One region of the Bradyrhizobium sp. USDA 4353 genome, then DNA from elsewhere that is predicted to be linked to it. Evidence: predicted binding sites of a transcription regulator. Region 1 holds the regulator's gene; each other region holds the start of a gene.
The links. The regulator LexA, encoded in region 1, represses DNA repair genes until DNA is damaged. The targets are predictions, from matches to a motif close to TGTTCNNNNTGTGTTCNG.
Positions count from the first base shown of each region.

Region 2: the regulator LexA is predicted to act here: its motif matches at 3,144-3,161, upstream of ACVILH_RS05475 (helicase-related protein).
Region 3: the regulator LexA is predicted to act here: its motif matches at 1,975-1,992, upstream of recA (recombinase RecA).
Region 4: the regulator LexA is predicted to act here: its motif matches at 1,992-2,009, upstream of uvrA (excinuclease ABC subunit UvrA).

Region 1 covers NZ_JBSSGB010000001.1:5,094,292-5,101,491, reverse strand. The annotation lists partial or broken gene ACVILH_RS23000 (LysR family transcriptional regulator) at 1-484, shown strand, start outside; gene ACVILH_RS22995 (molybdopterin molybdotransferase MoeA) at 666-1,874, shown strand; gene lexA (transcriptional repressor LexA) at 2,093-2,791, shown strand; gene ACVILH_RS22985 (hypothetical protein) at 3,095-3,535, shown strand; gene ACVILH_RS22980 (ComEC/Rec2 family competence protein) at 3,651-5,942, opposite strand; gene ACVILH_RS22975 (hypothetical protein) at 6,084-6,296, shown strand; gene ACVILH_RS22970 (glutamine--tRNA ligase/YqeY domain fusion protein) at 6,327-7,200, opposite strand, start outside.
Region 2 covers NZ_JBSSGB010000001.1:1,230,218-1,237,417, forward strand. The annotation lists gene ACVILH_RS05475 (helicase-related protein) at 1-3,002, opposite strand, end outside; gene ACVILH_RS05480 (DUF3108 domain-containing protein) at 3,555-4,403, opposite strand; gene rpmB (50S ribosomal protein L28) at 4,960-5,268, shown strand; gene ACVILH_RS05490 (T6SS phospholipase effector Tle1-like catalytic domain-containing protein) at 5,596-6,858, shown strand; gene ACVILH_RS05495 (hypothetical protein) at 6,907-7,092, opposite strand.
Region 3 covers NZ_JBSSGB010000001.1:4,041,846-4,049,045, forward strand. The annotation lists gene ACVILH_RS18105 (ADP-ribosylation/crystallin J1) at 1,392-1,745, opposite strand; gene recA (recombinase RecA) at 2,084-3,175, shown strand; gene ACVILH_RS18115 (DUF1835 domain-containing protein) at 3,410-4,456, shown strand; gene gcvP (aminomethyl-transferring glycine dehydrogenase) at 4,575-7,200, opposite strand, start outside.
Region 4 covers NZ_JBSSGB010000001.1:5,217,635-5,224,834, forward strand. The annotation lists gene uvrA (excinuclease ABC subunit UvrA) at 1-1,899, opposite strand, end outside; gene ACVILH_RS23560 (outer membrane protein) at 2,210-2,887, opposite strand; gene ACVILH_RS23565 (outer membrane protein) at 3,179-3,907, opposite strand; gene ACVILH_RS23570 (outer membrane protein) at 4,123-4,908, opposite strand; gene ACVILH_RS23575 (outer membrane protein) at 5,183-5,938, opposite strand; gene ACVILH_RS23580 (outer membrane protein) at 6,132-6,884, opposite strand.

The DNA of each region.
Region 1 (7,200 bases):
CGGCTGCTTCGAGGCCGTCGCGCAGCGGCACAGATCCCAGCTCCTGTTCGAGTAGGCGCTGAGCTGCGTCTACAACCCCGCGCGTATCGCGATGAAGACGCCGATCAGCCTCGCCGACTACCTGTCGCTTCCGCACGCGCTGGTGACGCTGACCAACAGCCTGCAGGGCTGCCTGGAAGCGGCGCTGGATGAGATCGGTACCGAGCTCAACGTGGTCTCGGCCTCCTCGGACTTCCTTAGCGTGCTGGCGACGGTGGCCGCAGCGCCGGTGATCACGACGATACCGACCCGGATGGCACGACTCTACGGTCCGCGCTTCGGGCTCGCGCTCTGCCCCGCACCGTTGACGCTGCGGCTGCCTGCCGTCTCGATGGTATGGCCGCTGCAACTGGACCGTGATGCTGCATCGGCCTGGCTGCGGAACATGGTGGCCGACATCCTGCACACGACCGAGCGCGCCGCCTGTCGCCTGGCTGTGGGATAGAACGGCTTGGAAATGGATCGGACTGATGGGAGCGTCTCGCGGGATCGTGAGGCGGCGTCCGGAGCAAGGCGCCTCAGACGATCCGGAAGCGCGAGAGCGGCTTAGGCCCTTGGCCGCGCTGTGCGCGTTCGGTTAGAAGGCGATTCAGTCGATTTGCCCGTCTCCGTCCAAAGGAACTCTGATGGCCCTGATGCCGGTGTCCGATGCGTTGTCCGCGGTGCTCGCCGGCGCCGAGCCGCTGGCCGCGGAGCAGGTCGGGCTGGACGAGGCGTTCCACCGGGTGCTGGCGTATGACCTCGCGGCGCTGCGGACGCAGCCGCCGGAGGCGATGTCGGCGATGGACGGCTACGCGCTGCGCGCGGCGGACGCGACCACGAGCGGGACACGGCTGAGGGTGATCGGCGAGGTCGCGGCCGGGCGGCCGTTCGATCGCGTGATCGGTCCCGGCGAGGCGGCGCGCATCTTCACCGGCGGCGTCGTGCCCGCGGGCGCCGACGCGGTCGTGATCCAGGAGGACACGTGCGCCGAAGCCGGCGACGTCGTCATCAACGAGCCCGCGATCAAGGGCCGGCACATCCGCCCTGCCGGCGTCGACTTCCATCAAGGCATGGTGCTGCTCAAGGCCGGCCGCCGGCTCAGCGACCGCGACCTGTCGCTCGCGGCCAGCATGAATCATCCGGCGCTGCCGGTGCGGCGCAGGCCCAAGGTGGCGCTGCTCGCCACTGGCGACGAGCTGGTGATGCCAGGCTCGGCGCCCGGCCCCGGCCAGATCGTCTATTCCAACGGCTATGGCCTGCGGGCGCTGATGCGCAGCGAGGGCGCGACGCCGATCGATCTCGGCATCGCCGCCGACACGCTCGAGGCGACGGTCGCCGGCATCCGCCGGGCGCGCGAGGCCGAGGCCGACATTCTGGTCACGACCGGCGGCGCCTCGGTCGGCGACCACGACCTGGTCAAGCAGGCGCTCGAGGCCGAAGGCGTCGAGATGGCGTTCTGGAAGATCGCGATGCGGCCGGGCAAGCCGATGATGCACGGGCGGCTCGGCGGCATGCGCGTGATCGGCCTGCCGGGCAATCCGGTGTCGTCCTATGTCTGCGCGATCCTGTTTCTGGTCCCGCTGATTCGCAGCCTGCTCGGCCGCGAGGCACGGTTGCCGCGCGAGACCGCCCTGCTCGGCCGCGAGCTTAGCGCAAATGATTCGCGCGAGGACTATCTGCGCGCGCAGCTCGAGGAGCGCGCCGACGGCACGCTGGTCGCAACTCCTGTGACGCAGCAGGATTCATCGCTGCTCGGGAATCTCGCGCTCTCGCAGGCGCTCGTCATTCGTCCAGCCTTTGCGCCGAAGGCCCCCGCGGGAAGCCCCTGCGAGATCCTGCGCCTGCCGAACTAAGCAACCTCCCCCGGCAAAGCCCGGTCCGTTCACCATATTTTTAGGATTGCGGAACACACATCGAACAGATAGTGTCCGTTCATGATTTGTTTTTAGTATGTTGCGGAACGACGCGAAGACGCTCGTCCGGCCCGCCGAGAGATCGAGAAGCTCCGATTGAGGCGCTCGGATCGAGGAGCTCGCGAGTCGGACGACATCAAACCGGGGACCAGGTCGAGATGCTGACGCGCAAACAGTACGAACTTCTGCGGTTCATCAACGAACGGCTGAAGGAGGCCGGCGTCCCGCCGTCCTTCGACGAGATGAAGGACGCGCTCGACCTGCGCTCGAAGTCCGGCATTCACCGCCTGATCACCGCCTTGGAGGAGCGCGGCTTCATCCGCCGGCTGCCCAACCGTGCCCGCGCCATCGAGGTGATCAAGCTGCCCGAGCTGTCGCAGGCCGCCGGCAACCGCCGCGGCTTCACGCCGTCGGTGATCGAGGGCAATCTCGGCAAGGTCCGCACCTCGACACCGGCGCTGGACGATGGCGAGCGTCCCGTGGCCGTGCCGGTGATGGGCCGGATCGCTGCGGGTACGCCGATCGAGGCGCTGCAGACGCGCAGCCACACCATCAGCGTGCCGGCCGACATGCTCGGCAATGGCGAGCACTACGCGCTCGAGGTGCGCGGTGATTCGATGGTTGATGCGGGCATCCTCGACGGCGACATGGCGCTGATCCAGCGTAACGAGTCGGCCGATACCGGCGACATCGTGGTGGCGCTGATCGACGACGAGGAAGCGACCCTGAAGCGCTTCCGCCGCCGCGGCGCATCGATCGCGCTGGAGCCGGCCAATACCGCCTATGAGGTGCGCATCCTGCCGCCCAACCGGGTGAAGATCCAGGGCAAGCTGGTCGGGCTGTATCGCAAGTACTGATCACGCAGGCTGCGCCGTCGCGATCATGCATCGCGACTCGCGGGGCGAGATGCACAATCGATCGGCGGCGCATGGACGCGCTTCGTCGCGCCGCTCAAGAACAAGTCACGCGCAAGCGCACGCTATGATGTGCAGCGCGGCACGCTCAAACGCTTGTGATCGTCGGCGGCCGCACGTGCTGCAGATCAGCGCAGAAATGCCGCGAAGCGCGCGCTAACATCGCTCCTGATGTCCACTCTGATAGAGGCCTGCGCCTGTCCGGGGGGAGCGTGGGTCAGCTATCTCTGAACGAGGAGCGATCCGATGTGTGACTACAGCCTCCATGCCGTTGCCTCCCGTCCCGCCAAAGTCGGCGAGACGCTGATCTCGACGACGTTCCGCGGCACTGCAACCCGCGGCTTCGCGCTGGAAAGCGAGCCGACCGTTGCGGTGTGCATGCTGCCCGGCACCGAGCTCGCCTTCGCCGAGGACGTCCGCTACGACAGCCGCTGGCTGTGGACGCGGACCATCCGCGAGCGCGTCGCCAAGTTCAACACCATCGAGAAGCACATTCCCGATCGCCACCACGACGCGATCGAGTTCGCCGATGGGCGCCACGTGCTGGTCACACAGCTCTGCGAGGGCCAGCGCGTCACCGTGCTGCAACTGCCCGTCACCAAGCAGCCCGGCGAGCCCCGTCCCGACCAGGCGGAGGATCGGCCGACCGTGCAGACCCCATCGATCCGGCGCATCAGCATCACCTGACGATCTGATCGCCAACGGATCGCATTCCTCGGATCGCGCGCCAACGCTGCGGCGGCCCTCGGCCGGCTTCTGCCGGACTCGAGGGCCGCCGCTCGGCGATCTCCGATCCACCGAACTAATCGTCGGCGCCCTGCTCTGTCTCGGGCGGCGTCGCATCCTGAATGCGCGGCGTCGGCGCGCGCGGCGCCAATGTCGGCTCGAACTCGGTCGCATCAGGTGGTGCCGGCGCCCATGGGCGGTCGGAGCCGGCGGCGCGGACAGGCGTGACGGCGAAGCCGCGGCCCTGGCGCGTCAGCATCAATGCGCCCTGCTGCTGCAATCGCTGGCGGTCGATCACTCCGGCCGCGCAGGACGACGGCGCGGCGCGAATGGTCACGATCAGCGCAGCGCGGGCGCAATCGTCGGCCAGCGCATCGGCGCGCAAGGCCATCGCGACCAGGCGGCCATCGGCCAGCGCCACGACGCAGCCCGCCTGGTCGCAGGACACGCCGTCACCCAGCGACGAGTCGGTCGGCAGGCGCGCATCGGCATCGGCCGCGAGCCACTCGCGGGTCGCGAACACGTCCTTGCCGCTGCGCATCACATGCAGCCGCCCGTCGCCGCCGCGCACGGCCACCGCGCGTCCGTCGCCGGAGATCAGGATGTCGGGCAGCGGCGCGACGAACGCCCACAGCGTTGCCGCCGTCAGCATCAGCGCGCCCGACCAGCGCAACGGCGTCCTCAGCAGGCCGATCAGGATCAGGCCCAGGCTGGCCAGGATCAGCGGGCCGATGCCGAACGCGGCCATGCGCCCGACGGCGCCGGGCAGCGCGGCGACCCAGCGCGTCACCGCGATCATCCAGTCGATGCCCCAGCCCATCAGCGTCCAGCAGACGCCATCGAGCCCGAACGGCGCCGCCAATAGCCCCAGCAGTCCCGCGGGCATCACCAGCGCCGAGACCACCGGCATCGCGGCGAGGTTGGCCAGCACGCCATAGGGCGTGATGCGATGGAAATGGAAAGCGGCATAGGGCGTGGTTGCGAGCCCCGCGATCAGCGAGGCCAGCAGCAGCATGGCCAACTCACGGCCGCCCCACAGCGCGATGCGCTGCGCGGTCGATGAGTCCGGCGTCGCGAACAGCTTTGGCAGGCCGAACTGCACCAGCGCGACGAGGCCGAGCGTTGCGGCGAACGACATCTGGAAGCTCGGATGCACCAGCGCTTCGGGAGCGGCGATCAGCACGATCATCGCGGCCACCGCGAGCGTGCGGAAGGTGACGGCGCGGCGGTCGACCATCACGGCGATCAGCACGACCGCTGTCATGAAAAACGATCTCTGCGTCGCGACCTCAGCGCCGGACAGTAGGAGATAGAACGCCGCCGCGACCAGCGCCGCAGCGGCTGCCCATTTCTTGATCGGATGACTGACGGTGAGGCCGGGGATCAGCGCGAGCAGCGCGCGCACCGCGAAGAACACGACGCCGGCGACGACCGCCATGTGATAGCCGGAGATCGACAGCACGTGGCCAAGGCCGGAGATGAACATCGCGTCGTTGACATCGGGCGTGATGGCGTCGCGCCGCCCGGTCAGCAGCGCGGTGGCGATGGCGCGCTCGTCGCCACTCAGCCTTGCACGGATGCGGGCATCGATCGCATCGCGCAGGCCCTGCATGGTCGCGGCATAGCGCAGGGCGAACCCGCCCTCCTGCGGCGGCGGCTGCGCTGATATCGCGCCCATCACGAAGCCGGACGCGCCGATGCCCTGGAAGAACATGTCGCGGGCGAAGTCGTAGGAGCCGGGACGCACCGGCGCGAGCGGCGGCAGCAGCCGCGCCTTGAGCTGCACGAAGCTGCCGACGTCGGGCGCCGTGCCCTTGCGCACCGCCAGCCGCACACGCGCCAGCGTGATCGCGTGGCGCTGGCTCTCCATCGCCGTCACGCGCAGCACGATGCGGTCGCTGCGCTCGCGGATGTCACGCGCTTCGACGAAGCCGGACAGCGACACCGAATAGAGCGGCCGGGCCAGCACCGGATGCGCCACGCGCGCTGTCCTCACCGTCGCGACCGCGAAGCCGGATGCCGCGGCCGCCATCATCACAGCGACGGGAAACAGCCGATGGCGCCGCATCAGCACGGCCACCAGGCAGAGCAGCCCGGCGGTAACGGCGGTGATCCAGAGCACCGGCTCGTGATCGGCGGAGAAGTACAGCGCGATGCCGGCGCCGAAGGCGACGGGCACCCAGGGCAGCAGCCGCCCCGCCCCGGCCTCCTCACTTGCCCAACTCCGGAGCTTGGCGGCAAAGGGCGGCCACGCGCCGGCGCCGACCGTGGGCCAGCCGCCGGCCAGCGCGCCGCGCGGCGGCCAGACATCGGCCATCACGCCCGCGATCCCGCGACGCCACCCTGGCGGCCGTACCGGCTCCGCCATGACCCACACCACCTGCAACCCGACCGGAGGAGTAGGCTACCGGAGGCTGCGCGAGGCCGCCTAGCAGAACGGAACGGGAATCCTGACTTTCTGCACGGGTTGGGCGTTGGAACTTTTCGCACCGCACGCGCTTATCGGGGTATGGATGCCCACGACATGGACGACCCGTTCGCCGATCTCGCCCTCGAGAAGGCGATTCACCTGCGCTGGACGCTGCGGGACATCAAGGCGCATCGGCTCACGCTGTCTCCGGTCGCCGAGGACGATCTCTCGCTGCTCGCCGAGCGCGGCCTCGTCGACATCAGCGACGGCGTGCCGACGCTGACGGAGGCCGGGCAGGACGCGATCGGCTGAGCCGCACGCGCCCCGCAGTGTCGCGTTGCCTCAGCCCTTTGCGACTTCCTTGGCGAAGGTGTCGCGCAGGCCGATGGTGCGGTTGAAGACCAGCTTGTCCGGCGTCGAGTCGGGATCGCGCACGAAGTAGCCCTGGCGCTCGAACTGCATCGGCTCGGCGGAGTTGCTCATCGCTATCGCGGGCTCGATGCGCGCATCGGTCAGCACCTCCAGCGAGTTCGGATTGAGGTCGGCGGTGAAGTCGGCGGCGTTCGGGCTCGGATTGGCGAACAGCTGGTTGTAGAGCCGGATCTCGGCGGTCAGCGACTGCGCCGCGGGGAGCCAATGCATCGTTGCCTTGACCTTGCGTCCGTCAGGCGCGTTGCCGCCCTTGGTCTGGGGATCATAGGTACAGCGCAGCTCGACGATCTCGCCGGCCTCGTTCTTGATCACCTCGTGGCACTTGATGAAATAGGCGTAGCGCAGCCGCACCTCGCTGCCGGGCGACAGGCGGAAGAACTTCTTTGGCGGGTTCTCCATGAAGTCGTCCTGCTCGATATAGAGCTCGCGGCCGAAGGCGATCTTGCGCGTGCCCGCCGACGGATCATCCGGATGGTTGATCGCCTCGAGCTCCTCGACCTGGCCTTCCGGATAGTTCTCGATCACGACCTTCAAGGGACGCAGCACCGCCATGCGGCGCTGCGCCGTGCGGTTCAGCTCCTCGCGGATGCAGAATTCGAGCATGCCGACATCGACGATGCTGTTGGCCTTGGCGATGCCGATGCGCTTGGTGAACTCGCGCACCGCGGCCGGCGGCACGCCGCGGCGCTTCAGGCCGGCGATGGTCGGCATGCGCGGATCGTTCCAGCCGGAGACGTGACCGTCCTGAACCAGCCGCGTCAGCACGCGCTTCGACAGCAGCGTG
Region 2 (7,200 bases), 3.9 Mb from region 1:
TCCGAACGGCCGCCGGGCCGCCAGACCTCGACCAGCACGGGCTCTCCGGCGGGTGCAGCCTCGGTCGCAGCGGCAGGCTCCGCTGCATCGGCCGGCGCTGCTGCGGCGGCTTCGGGCTGGGGGGCTTCCGGCGCGATCGCCTCGGGCGGCGCTTCGGCCGCCAGCTCGACGGCCGCGATATCAGCCGCTTCGGCCTCGACGGCGGCAGCCTCGACCGCGGGGGCCTGCTCTGGCGGGGTCGGGCTGACGAAATCAACGGTCGGCAGCGACGACAGGGCAGAGACCGGCGCAGGCTCAGCGGCCGGCTCGGCAGCCACGTCCGGCACTGCCATCACCTGCTCGGTGACCGGCGCGGCGGCGGCTTCGGCCACGGTCGGCGCGGGCTCGCTCGCGCTCGCCTCGAGTGACTCCGCCGGTGCCGCTTCGGCCGGCGCAGCGTCGGGGGCGGCGGCATCAGCAGCAACGTCGGCCGGCTTCTCGACAGGCGTCTCTACCGGTTTGGGCGGCAGCGGCGGCCGCTTCTCCATGCGATAGCCGAGCGCGCGCAGGATCGAGGCGAAGTCCTCGCCGGCGGAGCCGGTGAGCGAGGTCATCGCCTGGGTCACCACGAAGCCGCGGCCGTCGAAGGCGCCGGCAGGCTTCTCGCCCTGCGTATTCTCGCGCCACGCCAGAGCGGGACGAATCAGATCGGCAAGCCGTTCCAGGATGTCGACGCGCACGGCGCGCTCGCCCGCCTGCTTGTAGCCGAGCACGCGATAGGCATCGCGCGGCAGCGCCTTGTCGACCGGGAACGAGGTGCGGCCGGAGCTCGCCAGATGCTGCGCGCCGGTCAGTGCGGACATGTCGACATTGCCCTGCTTCTCGGCCCACAGCAGCGCCGCGAGCGCGCGCGCGGCCGGCTTGAGCAGCGCCGGGACGTAGATGTGATAGGCGCCGAAGCGCACGCCATATTTGCGCAAGGTGGCGCGCGACGGCTGGTCGAGATCCTTCATCTCGGCCGCGATCTTGTTGCGCTCGATGACGCCGAGCGCCTCCACCAGCTGGAAGGCGATGCCGCGCGCGATGCCGGTGATGTCCTCGGCCTTGGACAATTCGAACAGCGGGCCGAGCAGCTTTTCGATATGCGTCTTCAGCCACAGATCGAGCCGCGCCTGCACCTTGTCGCGCGCAGCACCGGTGAGCCGCTCATCGGCAATGATGCGCAGGCGCGGATGCAGGGCGTCATCGGCCGCGACCAGCTTGGCGACGGCATCGCCGGTCCAGCGCAGCGTGCCGTCGGCAGTGAGCACGATATGCTCGTCCGGCGCATTGGACAGCTTCTCGGCACGCGCCTCGATCTCGCCGGCCAGCGCCTTCTGGGCAGCAGCCTGCAAGGCCTTGGCCTCGGAGCCGGCCTCGGCGGCGTCAGGGGCGAAGGTGAATCCATCCAGGCGGCCGATCGCGTGCCCTTCAACGATCACTTCGCCGGTCTTGCCGATTTCCGTATTCAAAACACTGTTCTCCCGCAGGCGCCGCATCAATACACTGGTACGACGATCAACGAAACGCTCTGTGAGCCGTTCATGAAGGGCGTCTGACAATTTATTTTCGAGGTCGCGGGTAATTCCCTGCCAATAGTCCGGGTCACGCAGCCAATCTGGCCGATTGGCGACGAAGGTCCAGGTGCGAATTTGTGCAATCCGCCCGGACAGCGTGTCGATGTCGCCGTCGGTGCGATCAGCCTGATCGACCTGGGCCGCATACCAGGCGTCGGGAATGCGCCCCTTCTGCATCAGGAAGCCGAACACCGTGGTGACCAGCTCCGCATGCGCGGCCGGCGACAGCCTGCGATAATCGGGGATCTGGCAGGTCTCCCAGAGGCGCTCGACCGCGGTGGCGCCATGCGCCATGTCGCGCACCTCGGCGTCGCGCGCGGCGTGATCGAGCACGCGCAGATCCTCCGCGATCGGCGCCCGCGTCAGCGCCTCATGACCGGGTGCCAGCGCCAGGGACACCTGCAGCGCGCCGAGCGAGGCGAAATCCAGCTTCGAATTGCGCCATTGCAGCACCTTCACGGTATCGAAAGTGTGGTTCTGGAGCGCGTTGACCAGCTCGGGCTCGAACGGCGCACAACGCCCGGTGGTGCCGAAGGTCCCGTTGCGCGTTGCGCGCCCGGCACGGCCTGCAATCTGGGCAAACTCCGACGGCGTCAGGCGGCGGAACTGATAGCCGTCATATTTGCGGTCGGAGGCAAAGGCGACGTGATCGACGTCGAGATTGAGGCCCATGCCGATGGCATCGGTGGCGACAAGATAGTCGACGTCGCCGTTCTGGAACATCGCGACCTGCGCGTTGCGCGTGCGCGGCGACAGCGAGCCGAGCACGACCGCGGCGCCGCCATGCTGACGGCGGATCAATTCGGCGATCGCATAGACCTCGTCGGCGGAGAAGGCCACGATCGCGGTCCGGCGCGGCTGCCGCGTGATCTTGCGGTCGCCGGCAAATTCGAGCTGCGACAATCTCGGCCGCGTCACCATCGAGGCGCCCGGCAACAGCCGCTCGATGATCGGGCGCATCGTCGCTGCGCCGAGCAGCAGCGTCTCGTCGCGGCCGCGGCGGTTGAGGATGCGATCGGTGAAAACGTGGCCGCGCTCGAGATCGGACGCGATCTGGATTTCGTCGACGGCGAGGAAGGACACGTCGAGATCCCGCGGCATCGCCTCGACGGTCGAGACCCAATAGCGCGGATTCTTGGGCTTGATCTTCTCCTCGCCGGTGATCAGCGCGACGGCCTCGCTGCCGACCCGATCGGCGATCTTGTTGTAGACCTCGCGCGCGAGCAGCCGCAGCGGCAGTCCGATGATGCCGGAGGAATGCGCAAGCATGCGCTCGATCGCAAGATGTGTCTTGCCGGTGTTGGTCGGACCGAGCACGGCGGTGACGCCGCTTCCGGGAGCACGGTCGGATGCGCGGTCGGACATGCGCTCGAAAGGCGAGGCAGCCGAAGAAGACGGAAAAGCCATTCGTTAAATTTGGGTCTCGAAGCCGGCGTTGCAGGCGCGCGGGTCAGGCGCGATGGATGCTTAATTTGTCGTCGTTACTGAGAGGCTGCGCTCCTCACCCTGTCTCACATTGTGACGCATATAGGGACGCAGCTTAAGCTTCGGAACGCCTTGAGAACGAATCACGAAGGAATCGGTGACTCCAACGTCTTTCCGGCTTCGTTCACCGCAACATCTCGCGCTCTGCGATCTCATCAGCACTAGATCAAGTTTTCGCGGGCTCCACAAGCAACGCTTTCGCGAGGGAACCGGCGCGCGTCCACGCGAGTCCCGAGTCGAATCAGATCGGCGCAAGAGTCAAACGGATTCACGTGCGATGAGACGGGATCGGTATGCACGCTGTTGAACTGCTCATTGCGGGGATGTGCTGCACGGAAATCCCGCGACAGCTCCAGCGCCCATCAGGCAGCCGAAGCCTCGACGTCCCGGCACCGCGTCCGCAGTCCTGGTATCAGCCTCTGACGCGGCGTCCGGAGCGAGGCGCGCAGTGCAGGCAAGAGTGGGAGCAGAGCGCTACTGCGTCTTGGCGACGTGCGGGGTCGCCTGGGTGATGAAGGTCGTCGCTTCCAGCATCGCGGTGCCGAATGAGGTCGGGATGACCACCCGGAACGGCACCAGCACCCGCGTGCCGGCGAGCGGCACGAAGAACACTTCCATGTTGCGGGCCTGGGCGAGATATTTGATCACCGGCCGGTCGGGAATGTAGCCCGCGACCGGCGTGAAGTAGATCGCGCAGACCAGCGCCGGGCCGCGATAGCCTTTCTCCGCCTTGACGTTCTCCATGCGCTTGTAGTCCAGCTTGAGCTCGTAGCGCATCCGGCCGTCGAAGATCGGCGCCGCGCCACGGCAGGACTCCGGCGACAGCAACTCGCCATTGCCGGGCACCCTCACCAGCGACGCGGTCATCGGATCGAGCACGCCGCGCTTATGCGCGTCCGTGACGGGGATGCGGTCGGCATCGACCGGCGGCGTTGGCTCGATGGCGAAATCCTTCACATTGCCGTTCTGCAGGTTGATACGGATCTGCTCGGACTTCTTTCCCGTCGTGGTCGAGGCCTGGTAGCTCTGGGCGACCAGCGCGCCGTTGACGACGCGGCCCTGCACCGAGCCGGCGCCGGAGCCCTGCGAGAAGCTCTTCAGCAGGCCGGCGGTGCCGCCCTGCGCGGAGGCGCCGTACTGATCGTCGCCGATCTCGATCGCCCAGGTGCCCTTCCCCACGGGAATACCGGCCAGCGACGCCTCGTATTGCGCGTCCAGCCGGGCCTGAGCGTGCGCGCTCTGCGCCAGCAGCAACAGGCAAAGGGCGGAACCGGCCGCGATCAGGCGACGCGAGAGGAATGAGGGAGCCGAGATGATGGTCACGTGAGGGATGATCCTGCCGATCCGCCTGCCTGAGCGCCGGACTGATCCGGCGCGCCGTCCTTGCTACTTAAGCCAAAAACGCCTTCGAACAACGCGAACCGTCCGACTTCGGCGGTTTGTCCAGCGGTTTACGCCCGAAAAGCCCCGGACGATCGCCCTCTGCCATGCCGGAACCGCGCATCCTTATTTTCCGGCACCGCGCCAGGACCTCGCCATTCTGGCGCTGGAGGTTGTTCGCGGGATCCTATCCATCACGCCGGAATGCGCCCTTTATATGGTCTAAACTGCGAGCTATACCTTTGATTATACGTCCGCTTTTCTGCCGAACGGGCAGTGCGGCCGGCCGTCGCGGCCGCCTTCCACGCGCGCAGCGGCCGGACGGCGGCTGCGGCCCGCCAGGAGGCCCGCGATTCGCCGGCAGCTTCAAAACCTTGACGAAAAGCCGCGTCCCCCCTATAGACCCGCATCTCCCAGAGACGAGCTGGACGAGTTTTGGACCCCCGCGGCCCGCCGATATGAGCGGACGAAGGGCGGGGATGAGAGAGGATTTATTGCCATGTCGCGGCGCTGTGAACTGACGGCCAAGGGCCCCCAGGTTGGCCACAAGGTCAGCCACTCGAACATCAAGACCAAGCGGCGCTTCCTGCCGAACCTGTGCAACGTCACCTTCATCTCGGACGTGCTCGGCCGCAACGTTCGCCTGCGCGTCTCGACCAACGCGATCAAGAGCGTCGACCACAATGGCGGTCTCGACGCCTATCTGCTGAAGGCCAACGCCGCGGCGCTGTCGCCGCGCGCCCTCGAGCTGAAGCGCGCCATCGAAAAGAAGGCCGCCGAGGCCGCTCCGATCGCCAAGGCGAGCTGAGCTTCATAGATTTGATCGCCGGCCGGCGCGAGCGGGACGACGGCAAAGCAAGTTTGGAGAACGGCTGGATCGCAAGATCCGGCCGTTTTCGTTTGCGGGCAGCTCCGCAGCCCCGCGCAACGAATGCGCGGCGGCGGTGAGGCCCCCGGGCACGTCGTGACCACACGTTCGCTAGACAGCCACGGACGCACGAGGACAGCCAAGGACGTCGAGCACGGCACGTCTGGGCGTGCGACCCAGACGAAGTGTCATGACTATCAACCTCCCCAAGCTCGGCCGGATGTTCTACACTCGCTGCGGTAGCATTATCGCGGACATTCCTTTGTCATGAAGAATATTGTCATCTGCTGCGACGGCACCGGCAACGAGATCAGCGAGAACATCTCGAACGTCCTCAAGCTGTATCGTTGCCTGCGCAAAACCGACAAGACGACGCCGCACCAGGCCGTGTTCTACGACCCCGGCGTCGGCACCCTGACGCAGCCGGATAGCTGGCATCGCTTCAAGACCAATTTCAACATGGTGCTCGGGCTCGCCACCGGCTACGGCCTCGATGACAACGTCATCAAGGCCTACTGCTTCGTCGCGACGCACTACGAGGAAGGCGACAAGATCTTCCTGTTCGGCTTCTCGCGCGGCGCCTATACGGTGCGCGTGCTGGCCGGCCTGATCCACAAGGTCGGCCTGATCTCGCCCGACCAGATCAACCTCGCCGGGTCCGGCGTGATCGCCTACAAGAAATATTCCTCGGACAATCCGAAGGCCGGGCGCGGCATCACCAGGGAGCTGGAAAGCACCGAGGAGGAAGGCCCGATCCCGGAGAGCCGTGACGACCAGGCGGCGCAGTTCGCGCGCATCACCTCGTCGCGCTGGCCGACCATCCACTTCGTCGGCGTGTGGGATACGGTCGCCAGCGTCATCGTGCCGCGCACCGATCGGCTGTTCGCGCTGCCGAGCCTGGAAGAGCTGGCGTTCACGATCAGCAATCCCAGCGTCAAGATCTTTCGTCAGGCGGCCGCGATGGACGAGCGGCGCTGCATGTTCCGGCTGAAGCCCTGGGAGATGCCGCAGACCTTCACGCCGAACCGCTTCAACAAGGCCAAGGCGGGACCGCAGGACGCCAAGCAGGTGTGGTTCGCGGGTGTGCATTGCGACGTCGGCGGCGGCTATCCCGAGGCGCAATCAGCAGCCTCGAAATACCCGCTGCTCTGGATGATCGACGAGGCGGTCGAGGCCGGGCTTGCGGTCAATCCGCGCACCGTCAATCAGCTCGCCTGGGGCATCCAGCGCAAGAACAGCCCGTTCTCTTATGTCGAGCCGAGCATCCGCGGCCCGCTGCACAATTCGATGACGCCTGCTTGGCGGGTGCTCGAATATCTGCCGAAGCGGGCGAAGTACAAGGAATGGCCGGAACGCAAGGTGCATTTCGGCTTCTACATTCCCGATTGCGAGCCGCGCCTCATTCCAGACGGCGCCTTCATCCATGAGAGCGTGCTGATGCGCATCGCGGAGTCGACGGACTACCGGCCGGTCAATCTGCCGGCGACCTATGAGCGCGTGCCGCTGCCGGTGAAGCAGAAGACGGAATAGAGCGGCGCGCGCGGCGCCGGCCTTCAATGGCACAGCGCCTGCGACGCGTCAGATCATCTTGAGATGAATCACGCCGTCCGTGACTTCGCCGCGCGCGAACTGCTCGCGGGCGCGCTGCTCGAATGTTGTCCGGTTTCGTTGCAGATAGGCCAGCGCCTGGTTGCGGGTGCAGAAGCTGGTCTCGAGCTGACAGACCTGTCGCGTCGAGCCGATTGCGAGCGCAAAGGCGATCATCTGGCCTCCCTCGGAATCGTCCCTGGAAATGCGAACGTCTCTCGCGGCGGATTTGGGCACATCAGCCTCCTCGGCAGGAAGGTGGAACCTGTACGCGGAACGCTGGCT
Region 3 (7,200 bases), 1.1 Mb from region 1:
GTAAATGGAAGCGGAAAACCCCCCTGGATCAATTCCGGTAAAATACGGTCGACGGATGCGGCGGCTGTTAGTTGTTGCGGGTGCGCGAGAGTATGCCGCCTTGGCACCACGGATGCGCCGAAGCCGAGGCGAACTTCGTGTCCGGTCATGTCTCCGCGAGTAAGCGAGCCTCGGACCGCCGCGGTCCGAGGCTCCGTCAACGTCGTAGCTTCCCGGCGAGGGCAGTTCGGCAATGACATTGGTATAATAGCCGGCAACTTGCACGCGCGCCTTGCGTCAAATCAAGGGTTGCAAATAACAGGTCAGATCGGGTTTTACGCGGGCGCGTTGCGACCCGAATGGGCCGCCCTCCATGCGGTCAGCGCGGATCGAAAATCCGCTCCGGGACGACCGCGAGGCGGTACGCGACCTCCGTCGCGCCGTCCACCGTTTCCAGTACGACGTGGCAGGCCGGGCATCGCTTGTCACCGGCAACACCGCGTCGGGAGTGAAGCTCGAGGCTGCAGGCCGGCGTTGCACGAGCGGCAGTTGAGATCATCGCGTGTCATCGGCCATGATGATGCGCAACGAGGGCGATCCGTTCCGGCTCCGCGCGATGACAAATCGAGATGGATGCGGAGCTGCGACCTCGAACGTCAAAAGCCCCGGACATGGGGTCCGGGGCTTTCTTTCGACGCGGATGGTTTCAGGGCCGTGCGCCTACAGTGACGGAGCCTGCAGCATTGTCTCGGCAATCGTCTGCAGATGGCATGTCACATGGCTGCACATCACTCGCCAAATGAGCCGGTTGACATGCGCCAATCATCATCGGAAACGAACAAACAAATTCGGGGCTGAAAAATCCGTTGTCACGCTCCAAGATCCGATTTTCGTATCACAACCAAAAGTTTATGACAATGGCCGTGGTTTGCCGGGGGCTTTGCGCTTCGGGGTGCGTGAGGCGCGTCACGCAGCCGGCGGCTTGACAATTTTACCGAACGAGATTTGCTCGTCTTGCGGTTGTGTGCGGCGTGCGAGGGGCGGGAGCATCGACCACGAAGAGGTGCGTCAGCGGCCGGCTTCACCTGCTGATCATCATGCTATGCGTGATCCCCCGGCAGAATTGATCCCGAAGATCCGCTGAGTGGAACTTGCTGTGACACGTGTCGCATGTCTCGCCGTAAGAGGTGCCTACGATGTCTCGCGTTGTCGCTCGCCTGGTCGCAAAGTTGCGCGACGATCGTCGGTGGAACTCGCAAGTCTTCCATCGTCGTCTGCTCATTGGTTGCATGAAAAGCGAGCGGCTGCTTAGAGGATGAGCCGAACAAAAGCAGAAGAGATGCTGGAACTTCGTTCTTCTCAGGAGAACCACGGACGTGCGGTGTTCGCACGTCAGCGGAAGTCCGGTTGTTTCAAGGAAAACTTTTGACGCAGACGATCAGCCCGACGATGGCGGCGTTGAACTCAGCGAGATGCTCGCTCGGAATCCAGTACTCAAGATGGTCGCGCCCGCCGGCCTCTTGCACCTGATAGCGATCGATGAAGTCGCGCAACACCTCGAACCGCAGCACATGGCCGCTGCCGCTCGCCGGAACGTTCCAGTCGCGCGCGATCTTCACCGCGTAGTCCTCGGTCAGCACGGGATAGAAGATCGGTTGTTCGGGCAGCCGCGGCGGAAATGCGCGCATGCCGGAGGCCTCGATCAAAGCGAGCTCCTTCGGGCCGACAGGGCGCCACAGCGTGATGGTGTCGGTGGAGGCGGTCATGAGGATCGAAGTGGTGCGGGGTGGATCGGATCTCTCCCGAGGAAGCAGAACCCGAGAGCCGGCGCAAGCGCGTCGCGCATCCCGCAATTTTTAGTTGCATCCTGGCCTGCCGCGTTCGCGGCGTGAGACGCTGGAACTGTGCTGATGTCGTCGCGGCGCTCTGGCCGATGCTCGTCGAGGCGGCTGCGTTGGCACGTTGCCGAAGCTGTGAATGGGTGCGGATAGTCGAAAGAACATATTGCGAACAAAGAACAGATGGAGTACATTCACCTCAAGATTGCTGGCCGACCTCGTTAACCGTTTGTCCATCCCGCGAATCCCCGCCATAAGGAGCGCCAATGTCCGCCACCGCCCTGCGTATCGTCGAAGGTTCTTCCATGGATAAGAGTAAGGCGCTCTCCGCTGCGCTGTCCCAGATCGAGCGCCAGTTCGGCAAGGGCTCGGTGATGAAGCTGGGCAAGAACGATCGCTCGATGGATGTCGAGACGGTGTCGACCGGCTCGCTCGGGCTCGACATTGCGCTCGGCATCGGCGGCCTGCCGAAGGGGCGCATCGTCGAGATCTATGGGCCGGAATCCTCGGGCAAGACCACCTTGGCGCTGCACACCGTGGCCGAGGCGCAGAAGAAGGGCGGCATCTGCGCCTTCATCGACGCTGAGCACGCGCTCGATCCGGTCTATGCGCGCAAGCTGGGCGTCAACATCGACGAGCTGCTGATCTCGCAGCCGGACACGGGCGAGCAGGCGCTGGAGATCTGCGACACGCTGGTGCGCTCCGGGGCGGTCGACGTGATGGTGGTGGACTCGGTGGCGGCGCTGGTGCCGAAGGCCGAGCTCGAGGGCGAGATGGGCGAGTCGCTGCCCGGTCTGCAAGCGCGATTGATGAGCCAGGCGCTGCGCAAGCTGACCGCCTCGATCAACAAGTCCAACACGATGGTCATCTTCATCAACCAGATCCGCATGAAGATCGGTGTGATGTACGGCTCGCCGGAGACCACCACCGGCGGCAACGCGCTGAAGTTCTACGCCTCGGTCCGCCTCGACATCCGCCGCATCGGCGCGATCAAGGAGCGCGACGAGGTGATCGGCAACTCCACCCGCGTGAAGGTCGTCAAGAACAAGCTGGCGCCCCCGTTCAAGCAGGTCGAGTTCGACATCATGTATGGCGAGGGCGTGTCCAAGATGGGCGAGATCCTCGATCTCGGCGTCAAGGCCGGCATCGTCGAGAAGTCCGGCGCCTGGTTCTCCTATGACAGCCAGCGGCTAGGGCAGGGACGCGAGAACTCGAAGACGTTCCTCAAGGCCAACCCCGACATGACCGCCAAGATCGAGGCTGCGATCCGCCAGAACTCCGGCCTCATCGCCGAGCAGATCCTGGCCGGCAACGCCGAGCGCGACGACGGCGACAGCGAGGAGCCGGCGGAGGAGTAGGGTTAGGAACGCTGCGGGTGCCCGGGACGTCGGAGGTCGGCGGCCCGGAGCCCGCATGCAGTTGCTGATGCTCTGGTCAATCTGTGCATCTTAGATCTACGCGTCCCCTATCTGCGCCGATCAGCCTGCGCCTCCTGAGCCTGAGCCTGTTGGGCCGCGGCAGTCTCCAGATGGATTGAGCGTGTTTTTCCGGACACCGGACACGGTCTCCCATCCGAACAACTGACAGCGCGCGTGCGGACCGCATCCGCGCTGCTGGACCGGGCCTTCCGACGCCAGCTCTTGGCGTCGATATCCGATCGCGAAGGTGTTGGACCATCAGGCCGTGCCGGAGCCGACCGCATGACGCGCTTGATTGTAACGGCCGATGATCCCAGCGCCGGCGCGCTTCGGAGAGGCGGTTTCGCCGACCTGGTGGTGCCAATCCTCCATCGGTTCGTGTGGGGACCACTGCCAGCCGATGCCGAGCTCGCGGCCCATCTCCAGGAGCGTGCCGCGCGACGGAAGAGGGGTCATTGGTTGGATTTTGCCTCGCGTCGTGACTTCATGGCGGTGGGCGGACGGGGGCACGGTCTTCTCGAGCTTGTCGACCGTTGCGACAGCGTCGAGCTCTGGATCGCGACGCGGCCGAACGATCAGTTGGTCCTGATCTGGCTGTTGGATTATCTGCGCCTTCATGGGGAGATCGCGTCGAAGATCGTCCTGCGGCATCTCGAGGCGCCGGTCTTCGAGGCTTCATCGGGACGATCGGCCGGCCGGACCATTGAAGGTGTCGTGCTTACGAGAGACCATCTCGATCTTGGGCATCTGGCCTGGCAGGCGTTTCGGGCGCCGACGCCGCAAGCCTGGTTCGATCTGTTGAAGCAGGATCTCAGCATCCTGCCGCAGCTTCGGCGCGCGGTGCAGGAGATGCTCGACGAGCTTCCCGGTGCTGCGACGGGTCTCGGCGCGTCCGAGCTGAGAATGCTCGAATTGCTGTCGGCGGGCTACCGGCGCCCCTTCGACCTGCTGCCGCATCACCGGGAGCGCTTCCAACGGCGCGTCTACGACTATTGGGAGGGAGGCATGTTGCTCGACCGCCTGGCGCTTGCCCCGACGCCGGCCATCTCGGGCCTCGCCGAATGGCCGTTTTCGGTCGACATGCATGACAGCCGCGACCGCTTCGCGCGCTACCAGTCGAGCACGCTGTCGCTGACATCGCTCGGCAAGGCCATCCTGGCGGGCGAGCAGGATTACAGCAGCCACAACCCGATCCGGCGCTGGTGGGCGGCACCGAATTGACGAACGCCAATCTCTGGCGTTGGCATGCGGCGCTGATCGCTCCGGAGCTTGACGGACCTGACGGCGTTGACTGCCGCGAGCCGTGGCGCCCGGTTGATTGGGGTGCGCCCGAGGCGGCCTACTCCGCCGCCTGCGCGTAATCGTCGACCGGCGGGCAGGAGCATACCAGATTGCGGTCGCCATAGACGTTGTCGACGCGGCCGACGGGGCACCAATATTTGTCGGTGCGCGAGGTGCCCGCGGGGAAGCAGCCTTCGCTGCGGCGATAGGCGCGGGTCCAGTCGTCATCGGCGATGTCGTGCACCGTGTGCGGCGCATGTCGCAGCGGCGAGGCCTCGATTGTGAAGCGGCCCTGCTCGACCTCGGCGATCTCCTTGCGGATCGCAATCATGGCGTCGCAGAAGCGGTCGAGCTCGGCCTTGGATTCCGACTCGGTCGGCTCGATCATCAAGGTGCCGGCGACCGGGAAGCTCATCGTCGGCGCATGGAAGCCGTAGTCGATCAGCCGCTTGGCAATGTCGTCGACGGTGACGCCGCTGGTCTGCTTCAGCGGTCTGGGATCGATGATGCACTCATGCGCGACGCGGCCGCGTTCGTTGCGATAGAGCACCGGGAAATGCGCATCGAGCCGCGCCGCGACGTAGTTGGCGTTGAGGATGGCGATCTCCGTGGCGCGGGTCAGGCCCTCGCCGCCCATCAGCAGCATGTAGATGTAGGAGATCGTCAGGATCGAGGCCGAGCCATAGGGCGCTGCCGAAACCGGTCCGACCGGATGCGCGCTGGCGGCGTCCGTGGCGGGATGCCCCGGCAGGAACGGCGCGAGATGCGCCTTGACGCCGATCGGCCCCATGCCAGGGCCGCCGCCGCCATGCGGGATGCAGAACGTCTTGTGCAAATTGAAATGGCTGACATCGGCGCCGTAGTCGCCGGGGCGGGCGAGGCCGACCTGCGCGTTCAGGTTGGCGCCATCGAGATAGACCTGTCCGCCATGCGCATGGACGATATCGCAGATGTCGCGAATGTGCTCCTCGAACACGCCATGCGTCGAGGGATACGTGATCATGATCGCCGCGAGCTTTGCGCTATGCGTCTCCGCCTTGGCCTTGAGGTCGGCGAGGTCGACATTGCCGTTCGTGTCGCAGCCGACCACCACGACCTCCATGGCGACCATGTGCGCGGAGGCCGGGTTGGTGCCGTGGGCGGAGGAGGGGATCAGGCAGATCGTGCGATGGCTGTCGCCGCGCGCGGCGTGATAGCCGCGGATCGCCAAGAGGCCGGCATATTCGCCCTGCGCGCCGGAGTTCGGCTGCAGCGACACCGCGTCATAGCCGGAGATCCGGCACAGCCAGTCCTGGAGATCGGCGAACATCGCGTGATAGCCGGCCGCCTGCGCGTGCGGCACGAACGGATGCAGGCTGGCGAATTCCGGCCAGGTCAGCGGGATCATCTCGGTCGTGGCGTTCAGCTTCATCGTGCAGGAGCCGAGCGGAATCATCGCGCGGTCGAGCGCGAGGTCGCGGTCGGCGAGCTTGCGCAGATAGCGCAGCATCTCGGTCTCCGAGCGATGCGCGTGGAACACCGGATGGGTGAGGTACGGCCGCTGCCGCTTCAACTCGACCGGGACAGCGTCGCGCGCTTCCGCCTCGATGTCAGCGTAGGACAGCTCGCCGCCGAATGCGCGCCAGACGGCTTCGACGACATCGGCCGTCGTGGTCTCGTCGAGCGCGATACGCAACCGGCTGCCGTTGCGGCCGAGATTGACCCGCTCGCCTTCCGCCTGCGCGATGATCGCAGTGGCTTTGGCGCCGGCCTCGACGCTGACCGTATCGAAGAAGGCGTCGCTGGTGGGCGCAAAGCCCAGCTCGCGCAGGCCGGCCGCCAGCACCGCAGCCCGGCGATGCACCGTGCGCGCAATCGCCTTCAGCCCCTCCGGACCATGATAGACCGCGTACATTGCCGCGATCACCGCCAGCAGCACCTGCGCGGTGCAGATGTTCGAGGTCGCTTTCTCGCGGCGGATGTGCTGCTCGCGGGTCTGCAGCGCCAGGCGATAGGCGGGGGCGCCGCGCGAGTCGACGGAGAGGCCGACGATGCGGCCGGGCAGCGAGCGCTTCAGCGCATCGCGCACCGCCATATAGGCGGCGTGCGGTCCGCCATAGCCCATCGGCACGCCGAAGCGCTGCGCCGAGCCGATCGCGATGTCGGCGCCGAGCTCGCCCGGCGAGGCGATCACGGTCAGCGCCAGGAGATCGGCGGCAAGGATCGCCAGCGCGCCCTTGTCGTGCAGCTTGGCGATGGCACCGCGCGGATCGCGCAACGCGCCGGTCGTGTCGGGATATTGCAGCAGCCCGCCGAACACCTCGGCGCCATCGAGATCATTGGCGGGATCGCCGACGATCAGCTGCCAGCCCAGCGGCTCGGCGCGGGTGCGCAGCACCGCCAAGGTCTGCGGATGCACGTTGTGATCGACGAAGAACGCCTTGGTCTTCGCTCGCGCCGAACGCTCGGCCAGCGCCATCGCTTCCGCCGCCGCGGTGCCCTCGTCGAGCAGCGAGGCGTTGGCGACGTCGAGCCCGGTGAGGTCGCAGATCATGGTCTGGAAGTTGAACAGCGCCTCCAGCCGGCCCTGGCTGATCTCGGGCTGGTACGGCGTATAGGCCGTGTACCAGGCCGGGTTCTCCAGGATGTTGCGCTGGATCACCGCCGGCATGACCGTGCCGGAATAGCCCTGGCCGATCAGCGAG
Region 4 (7,200 bases), 120 kb from region 1:
GGTGAGATATTTGCCGGTCAGCGACTTCGGATTGCGCATGATCTCGGCGGGCGTGCCCTCGGCGACGATATGGCCGCCATGGGTGCCGGCGCCCGGACCGATGTCGAGCACGTAGTCGGCCAGGCGAATGGCGTCCTCGTCATGCTCGACGACGATCACGGTGTTACCGAGGTCGCGCAGCCGCTTCAACGTGTCGAGCAGGCGGGAGTTGTCGCGCTGGTGCAGGCCGATCGAGGGCTCGTCGAGCACGTAGAGCACGCCGGTCAGGCCCGAGCCGATTTGCGAGGCCAAACGGATGCGCTGGCTCTCGCCGCCGGACAGGGTGCCGGAGGAGCGCGCCAGGGTCAGGTAGTTCAGGCCGACATCGAGCAGGAAGGTGAGACGGTCGCGGATCTCCTTCAGGATGCGCGTCGCGATCTCGGTCTGCTGCGCGTTGAGCTGCTTCGGCACCTCGGCGAACCACTCGCCGGCGGCCTTCACGCTGAGATCGGAGATCTCGCCGATATGCTTGCCGCCGACCTTGACGCACAGCGCCTCAGGCTTGAGCCGAAAACCCTTGCAGCCGGCGCAGGGGACGTCGTTGAAGTATTTGCCGAGCTCCTCGCGGGCCCATTCGCTTTCGGTCTCGCGGAAGCGGCGCTCGATGTTGGTGATGACGCCCTCGAACGGCTTCTTGGTGTCGTAGGCGCGGACGCCGTCCTCATAGGTGAACTTGATCTCGTCGTCGCCGGAGCCGTGGAGGATCGCGTTCTGCGTCTTCTTCGGCAGGTCCTTCCACTTGGTGTCCAAGGTGAACTTGTAGAATTTGCCGAGCGCGGTCAGCGTCTGCAAATAATAGGGCGAGGACGACTTGGCCCACGGCGCGATCGCGCCCTTGCGCAGGGTGACGTCCTTGTCGGGAATCACGAGGTCGGCGTCGACATGCTGCTCGACACCGAGGCCGCCGCATTCCGGGCAGGCGCCGTAGGGATTGTTGAACGAGAACAGCCGTGGCTCGATCTCGGGGATGGTGAAGCCGGAGACCGGGCAGGCGAACTTCTCCGAGAACAGGATGCGCTCCGGCCCGCTCTTGTCGTGGATCTTGGCAGTCTTCTTCTTTTCCTTCTCCTCGGCCGGCGCGGCGGAGGCGGGGGCATCGGCGAACTCGACGACGGCCAAGCCCTCGGCGAGCTTCAGCGCGGTCTCGAAGCTCTCGGCGAGACGCTGGCCGATGTCCGGGCGCACGACGATGCGGTCGACGACGACATCGATGTCGTGGGGAAACTTCTTGTCGAGAGTGGGCGCCTCGGCGAGCTCATGGAAGGTGCCGTCGATCTTGACGCGCTGAAAGCCCTTCTTGAGATATTCGGCGAGCTCCTTCTTGTACTCGCCCTTGCGGCCGCGCACGACCGGCGCCAGCAGATAGAGGCGGGTGCCCTCGGGCAGCGCCAGCACGCGGTCGACCATCTGCGACACCGTCTGGCTCTCGATGGGCAGGCCGGTGGCGGGCGAGTAGGGCACGCCGACGCGCGCCCACAGCAGGCGCATGTAGTCATAGATCTCGGTGACGGTGCCCACAGTCGAGCGCGGATTCTTCGACGTCGTCTTCTGCTCGATCGAGATCGCCGGGGACAGGCCGTCGATCTGGTCGACATCCGGCTTCTGCATCATCTCCAGGAACTGGCGCGCATAGGCCGAGAGCGATTCGACGTAGCGGCGCTGGCCTTCGGCATAGATGGTGTCGAAGGCGAGCGAGGATTTGCCGGAACCTGAGAGCCCGGTGAACACCACGAGCTTGTCGCGCGGGATCTCGACGTCGATGTTCTTCAGATTGTGCTCGCGGGCGCCGCGGATGGTGATCGCCCGCAGGCTCGACGAGTTGGCTTGCGCGCGCTGCTTGGCCTTGAGCACTTCATCCATGACGATTCGTCCCACGGCGCGAGGCTGCGCCATCGTTGCAGGCGCGTTCTGCCGGAAACCGGCCCTCGGACGCCAGGGGGAAAAGGTATCGTCGGAACGTAGGAAGAACGAGGCTGGATTTCCAGTGCCCCGAGCGAATCATCAACAATGCGCTCGCAGCATGGCAGCGAGTGGCAGGAGCGGAACCGGTCCGCCATTCGCGGGGCAGGTGCGGCCGGTCCGGCGATCAATCAAGACATGGAGGCGGCAAAGAAAAAGCCTCCGCTCTTGTGGAGCGGAGGCCTGTGCGTTGGCCCGGAGGCCGAAGTTCTTAGAAGTGGTAGTTCACGCCGACCTGAACGGAGTGGATGTCGTACGAGCCCGAAGCCTGGGTCGCCGTCACGCCGAGCAGGTTGAAGGTGTAGTTCTGGCTGGCGAAGCTCTTGTAGAGGTACTCGCCCTTCAGCGACCACTTCGGAGCGAACATGTATTCGACGCCAGCGCCGACGGTCCAGCCGTTGTGAACGTGGCTGTCGGAGGCGGTTGCAACGCCAACGATGCCAGCGCTCAGCTTCGTGTCAGCCCAGGCGTAACCACCGGTCGCGTACAGCAGGGTCGGGCCGAAGGCGTAGCCGATACGGCCACGAACGGTGCCCCAGTCCTGGATCTTGGCAGCGGCGTTCACGCCGAGGTTGCCGACGCCCGGGACGAACACGACGCCGGCGGCCGAACGATTGATATCAGCCCAGGCAGCGTCAGCCTCGAGACCGAACACGACAGCGCCCTGCTGCCAGTTGTAGCCGACGGTGCCGCCGGCGAAGCCGCCCTTGATGCCATCATCGGTCTGGCTGGCGTAGCCGCCCATCGCACCGATGTAGAAACCGGTCCAGGTCTGCACCGGCGCGAGAACCGGGGCCTTGGTGTAGGTCGGACGCGCAGCAAGATCGGCAGCGGCAGCGGGAGCAGCCAGGGCGGCCAGGGCCACGGTCGCAAGCAGGATCTTCTTCATTCTTGTCTCCAGTTTATTCCTCGAAGTCCGCGTCGCACCGAAGCTTTCACGCACGAAACAGACTCACCCGTTCAAGTTGACGATCACCCTATAGCCGGGTTCCGTGCGGATTACCGTCACCCTGAAGCCACACTCGCGGCCAAACCGCGTTTTTGCGGGCAGGGACCCGAAAGCCATTGTGACTCAAATGCTTGGTTCCGGGTGTGGCCGGGAGATCGAGGTGTCATCCAGGCAACAAAAAAGGCCGGCTTTCGCCGGCCTTTGGAACTCGTGGTTGGTTGGATCGGTCGATCAGTATTTCGCCACGACGGGGCCGCCGAAGCGGTAGTTCACGCGCGCCGTGAACAGGTCGACGTCCTGCTTGATGTTGTCGGTCTGGGTGAACACCGCGCCGCGGAACGGAACGTTGGTGTTGCCCATGAACAGGTGGTCGTACTCGAGGCCGACCGACCATCCCGGCGCGAAGGCGTATTCGACGCCGGCGCCGACGGTGGCGCCCCATTTGTGCAGGGTCGTGGCGGCCAGCACGCTGTTGATCACGCCGGAGAAGATCTCGTACCTGGTGTCGGTGAACGCCGCGCCGCCCTTGGCGTAGATCAGGGTGTCGCCGAAGGAATAGCCGATCTGGCCGGTGAACAGGCCGAAGGCGTTGAGCTTGGTGCGGTTGCGATCGGGCGCGAACACCGGGGTGACGTTGTTGCCGGTGAGATCAGCCCAGTTGCCCTGCGCCTCCAGGCCGAACACGACCGAGCTCATCTGCCAGCGATAGCCGAACTGACCGCCGACCGTGCCGCCGGTGGCGTTGTGGCAGCCCTCGGCCGGGCCGTTCACGATCGTCCAGCAATTGCGGCTGGTGCCGTAGCCGCCGTTGATGCCGAGGTAGAAGCCGCTCCAGTCGTTGATGGCGACCATCATCGGCGGCGCCTTGGTGTACGGGCGGGCCGCCAGGTCGGCCGCCGAAGCGGACGTGGCGGTTGCGATGCCGACGAGAGCCGTCGTGATCACAAACAACTTCTTCATCAAATTCTCCCCCAAGGAGTTGGAATGACAAGCGATGGAAAAATTCATACACGCGGCATCCCGGAGATGCTGTAACGCGCCTGCCACAGGGGGTAAAAAGCGTTATAAATCAAATATTTAACACAAAACCGCCGCGCCGATGCCGAGCTGCGGACATGAAAAAGGCCGGCGTCATCGCCGGCCTTTGGAAGGGCTCCGAGAAGCCGCTTTTTCGCTCAGTAGCGGGTGCCGGCGGGGCCGCCGAATCGGTAGTTCACCCGCACCGTGGCCATGTCGACGTCCTGCTTGATGGTGTCGACGCGCGAGTTCACCAGGGCCGTGGCCGGGAAGGTGATGTCGCGCGAGCCCATGAAGAGATGATCGTACTCGACGGCGACCGACCAGTTCGGCGCGAAGCCGTATTCGACGCCGGTGCCGACGACGCCGCCCCAGCGGGTCTCGCTGGCGGAGTCCAGCGGGGTCCCGACGGCGAACGGTGCGGCGGCATTGGCGGTGCCGGTGTATTTGTTGTGCGTGACCGCGGCGCCGCCCTTCACGTACCAGAGCACGTTGTCCCAGGCGTAGCCGACCTGGCCGGTGAACAGGCCGATCGCGTCGGTCTTGGTGTTGTTGGTGATGCCGGCCGCAAAGGCTGCCGTGCTGGCGTTCGACGATTTCAGGTCGGTCCAGTTGCCCTGAGCCTCCACGCCGAACACCCAGTTGGCGGCCTGCCAGCGATAGCCGACCTGGCCGCCGATCAGGCCGCTGCTCGCCGTGCGGCAGCCCTCGGACTGCGTCGGCGCGACGGGGAGGCCGCCGACATTGTTCAGCGTCCAGCAATTGCGGCTCCAGTCGGCGCCGCCATTGAGGCCGAGATAGAAGCCGGCCCAGCTCGGCAGCGGCGTGACATAGGCCGGCGGCGGCGCCTTGCCATACGGACGCGTGGCGAAGTCGGCGGCGGATGCCGGAGCCAGTCCGAGCAATGCGGCGCCGGCAGTCACGATCAAGGTGGTCTTCTGCATAGGTTCTCTCCCCAGTCCCAGAACGAGCCCGCCGGATCCCTCCGATCCGGCCGTTTGTCGTTTGCTGCTGGTTGTAGGAGAGAGTGATTTCTAAAGCGGTGACCGGCTGCGCAGGCCCGGCCAGATGTGTCGATCGTGCTTAAGCGGACGTAAATGGGGCCGCGGGGTCGCGGGATGCCGCAGGGCAGGGCGTGCGAGGCCGGTGCTCGGGCTCACGCCAAGCCGTGGCAGAAAGCCGGCGGCAGCCGGGCGAGATTGCCGCGCGCGGCGCGACTCAGTGCTTGGAGACGACCGGGCCGCCCCAGCGGTAGTTGACGCGCACCGTCGCCATGTCGACGTCCTGGCCCACCGTGTCGGTCCGGGTCGCCGCGCCGCCGGGGATGCCGGTGAAGTTCAGGGCCTTATTGCCCATGAAGATGTGCTCGTACTCGGCGCCGACCGACCAGTTCTTGCCGAAGCCGACCTCGACGCCGGTGCCGACGGTGGCGCCCCAGCGCGTGCTGCTGAACTGATCGAAGGCCGTCCCCGTTCCGGTGGCGAGACCGGTGTATTTCTCGCCGGCGACAGCAGCGCCGCCCTTTACGTACCAGAGCACGTTGTTCCAGGTGTAGCCGATCTGGCCGGTGAGCAGGCCGACGCCGTTGATCTTTGTCTGGTTGGTGACCCCCGGCGCAAGCTGGCTGGCGTTGCTGCCCTTCAGATTGGCCCAGTTGCCCTGGCCCTCGACGCCGAACACCCAGCTGCCCGCCTGCCAGCGATAGCCGATCTGGCCGCCGGCCAGCGCGCCAGTTGCATCATGGCAGCCCTCGGCATTGGTCGCCGCGACGCCGCCGAACGTGACGTTGTTGGTCCAGCAGGTGCGGGCCGAGCCGCCACCGGCGTTCAGGCCGATGTAAAACCCGCTCCAATCATAGATCGTCGCGATCATCGCGGGCGCCTTGGTGAAGGTGCGCGCGGGCAAATCGGCTGCGATCGCCGGCGCAAGCCCCAGCGCCAGCGAGGTTGTCGCCCCCAGCAACAGCCTTCTCATCGCAGTCCCCAAACCAAGTCCGACGCCCGCACGCACGCTCTCACCAACGCCCACCCGCGGAGCCTTGATAGACCCTTCTGTCGCAAAAAGCCGTCACCCAAAGGACACAGCGGCTCAGCAAGTGTCGGTTCTGACACGCAAAAAAAGGCCGGCGCGAGGCCGGCCTTTCGTCATATTCGCGTCCAGCGAGTAATCAGTAGCGCGACACGCTCGGGCCACCGAAGTGGTAGACGATGCCGGCCTTGACGGTGTGGACGGTGTCCTTCCACTCAGACCGATTGCCCGCAGCCGGGGTGTACTGGAGCGAGCTCGTGCCGAAATCGAGGTAGTTGTACTCGACCTTGGCCGACCAGTTCTGCGCGAACATGTATTCGGCGCCGGCACCGATCGTCCAACCCCAGCGCCAATCGTTCTGCGACGCGCCGGCCGCAGCCCCGAACAGGCCGGGATCGTAGCGGTGCTGCAGATCGCCCACTGTCGCACCGCCGCTGATGAAGAACAGCGCCGGACCGGCCGCCCAGCCGAGGCGGCCCTTGATGTCGCCGAAGCCGCGCAGCCTGGTGAAGTAGCTGTCGCCGAAGCCGGCGTTGATCACGCTCGAGCGGCCGTTGATGTCCGCCCAGTGATAGTCGCCTTCGAGACCGAACACGACGTTGTCGACCTGCCAGTTGTAGCCGATCACGCCACCGGCGAAGCCGCCGTTGAAGTCGTAGCGCTGCGTGCCGGCGAAGCCGACCGCGTTCGGCGCGCCGAAGAAGGTCTCATCGCTGCGGCCCCAGCCGCCGCCGCCCTGCAGACCGAGATAGAAGCCGGCCCAGGTCGGAAGCGGAGCGGGCGCGGCCACCGGCGCCTTGGTGTAGGGGCGAGCGGCCAGATCGGCGGCCCCTGCGGGGGCCAGCGACCCCAAGACCATCAAGCTGGCAGCTGCAAGAAAGAATTTCTTCATCCCAAGATTCATCCCAAGTCTCATCCCAAGTCTCCCGCGTTGGGCGCCCCGATGTCGTCCCCGGAGGCGCTCGTCTTTGAGGTGGCGCGACCGCCTTGGCGGCCTCAATCCATCCGCAAATATACGCGATTCAACCCTGGATACCGTCTCCCAAAAGCCACAGGCGAGGAGGATGTAAGGCGATCTAAGTTAATGAAAGTTAATCGCTTTTTCGTGATCTGGGGAACTTTTTCCGGGTTCCAGGCAGGGAACTTTGGGTTCCCTGTGGTTCCCTTGGGTTCCCGTGAACTCGCTGTCTGGTTGTAATTCCAGGCGC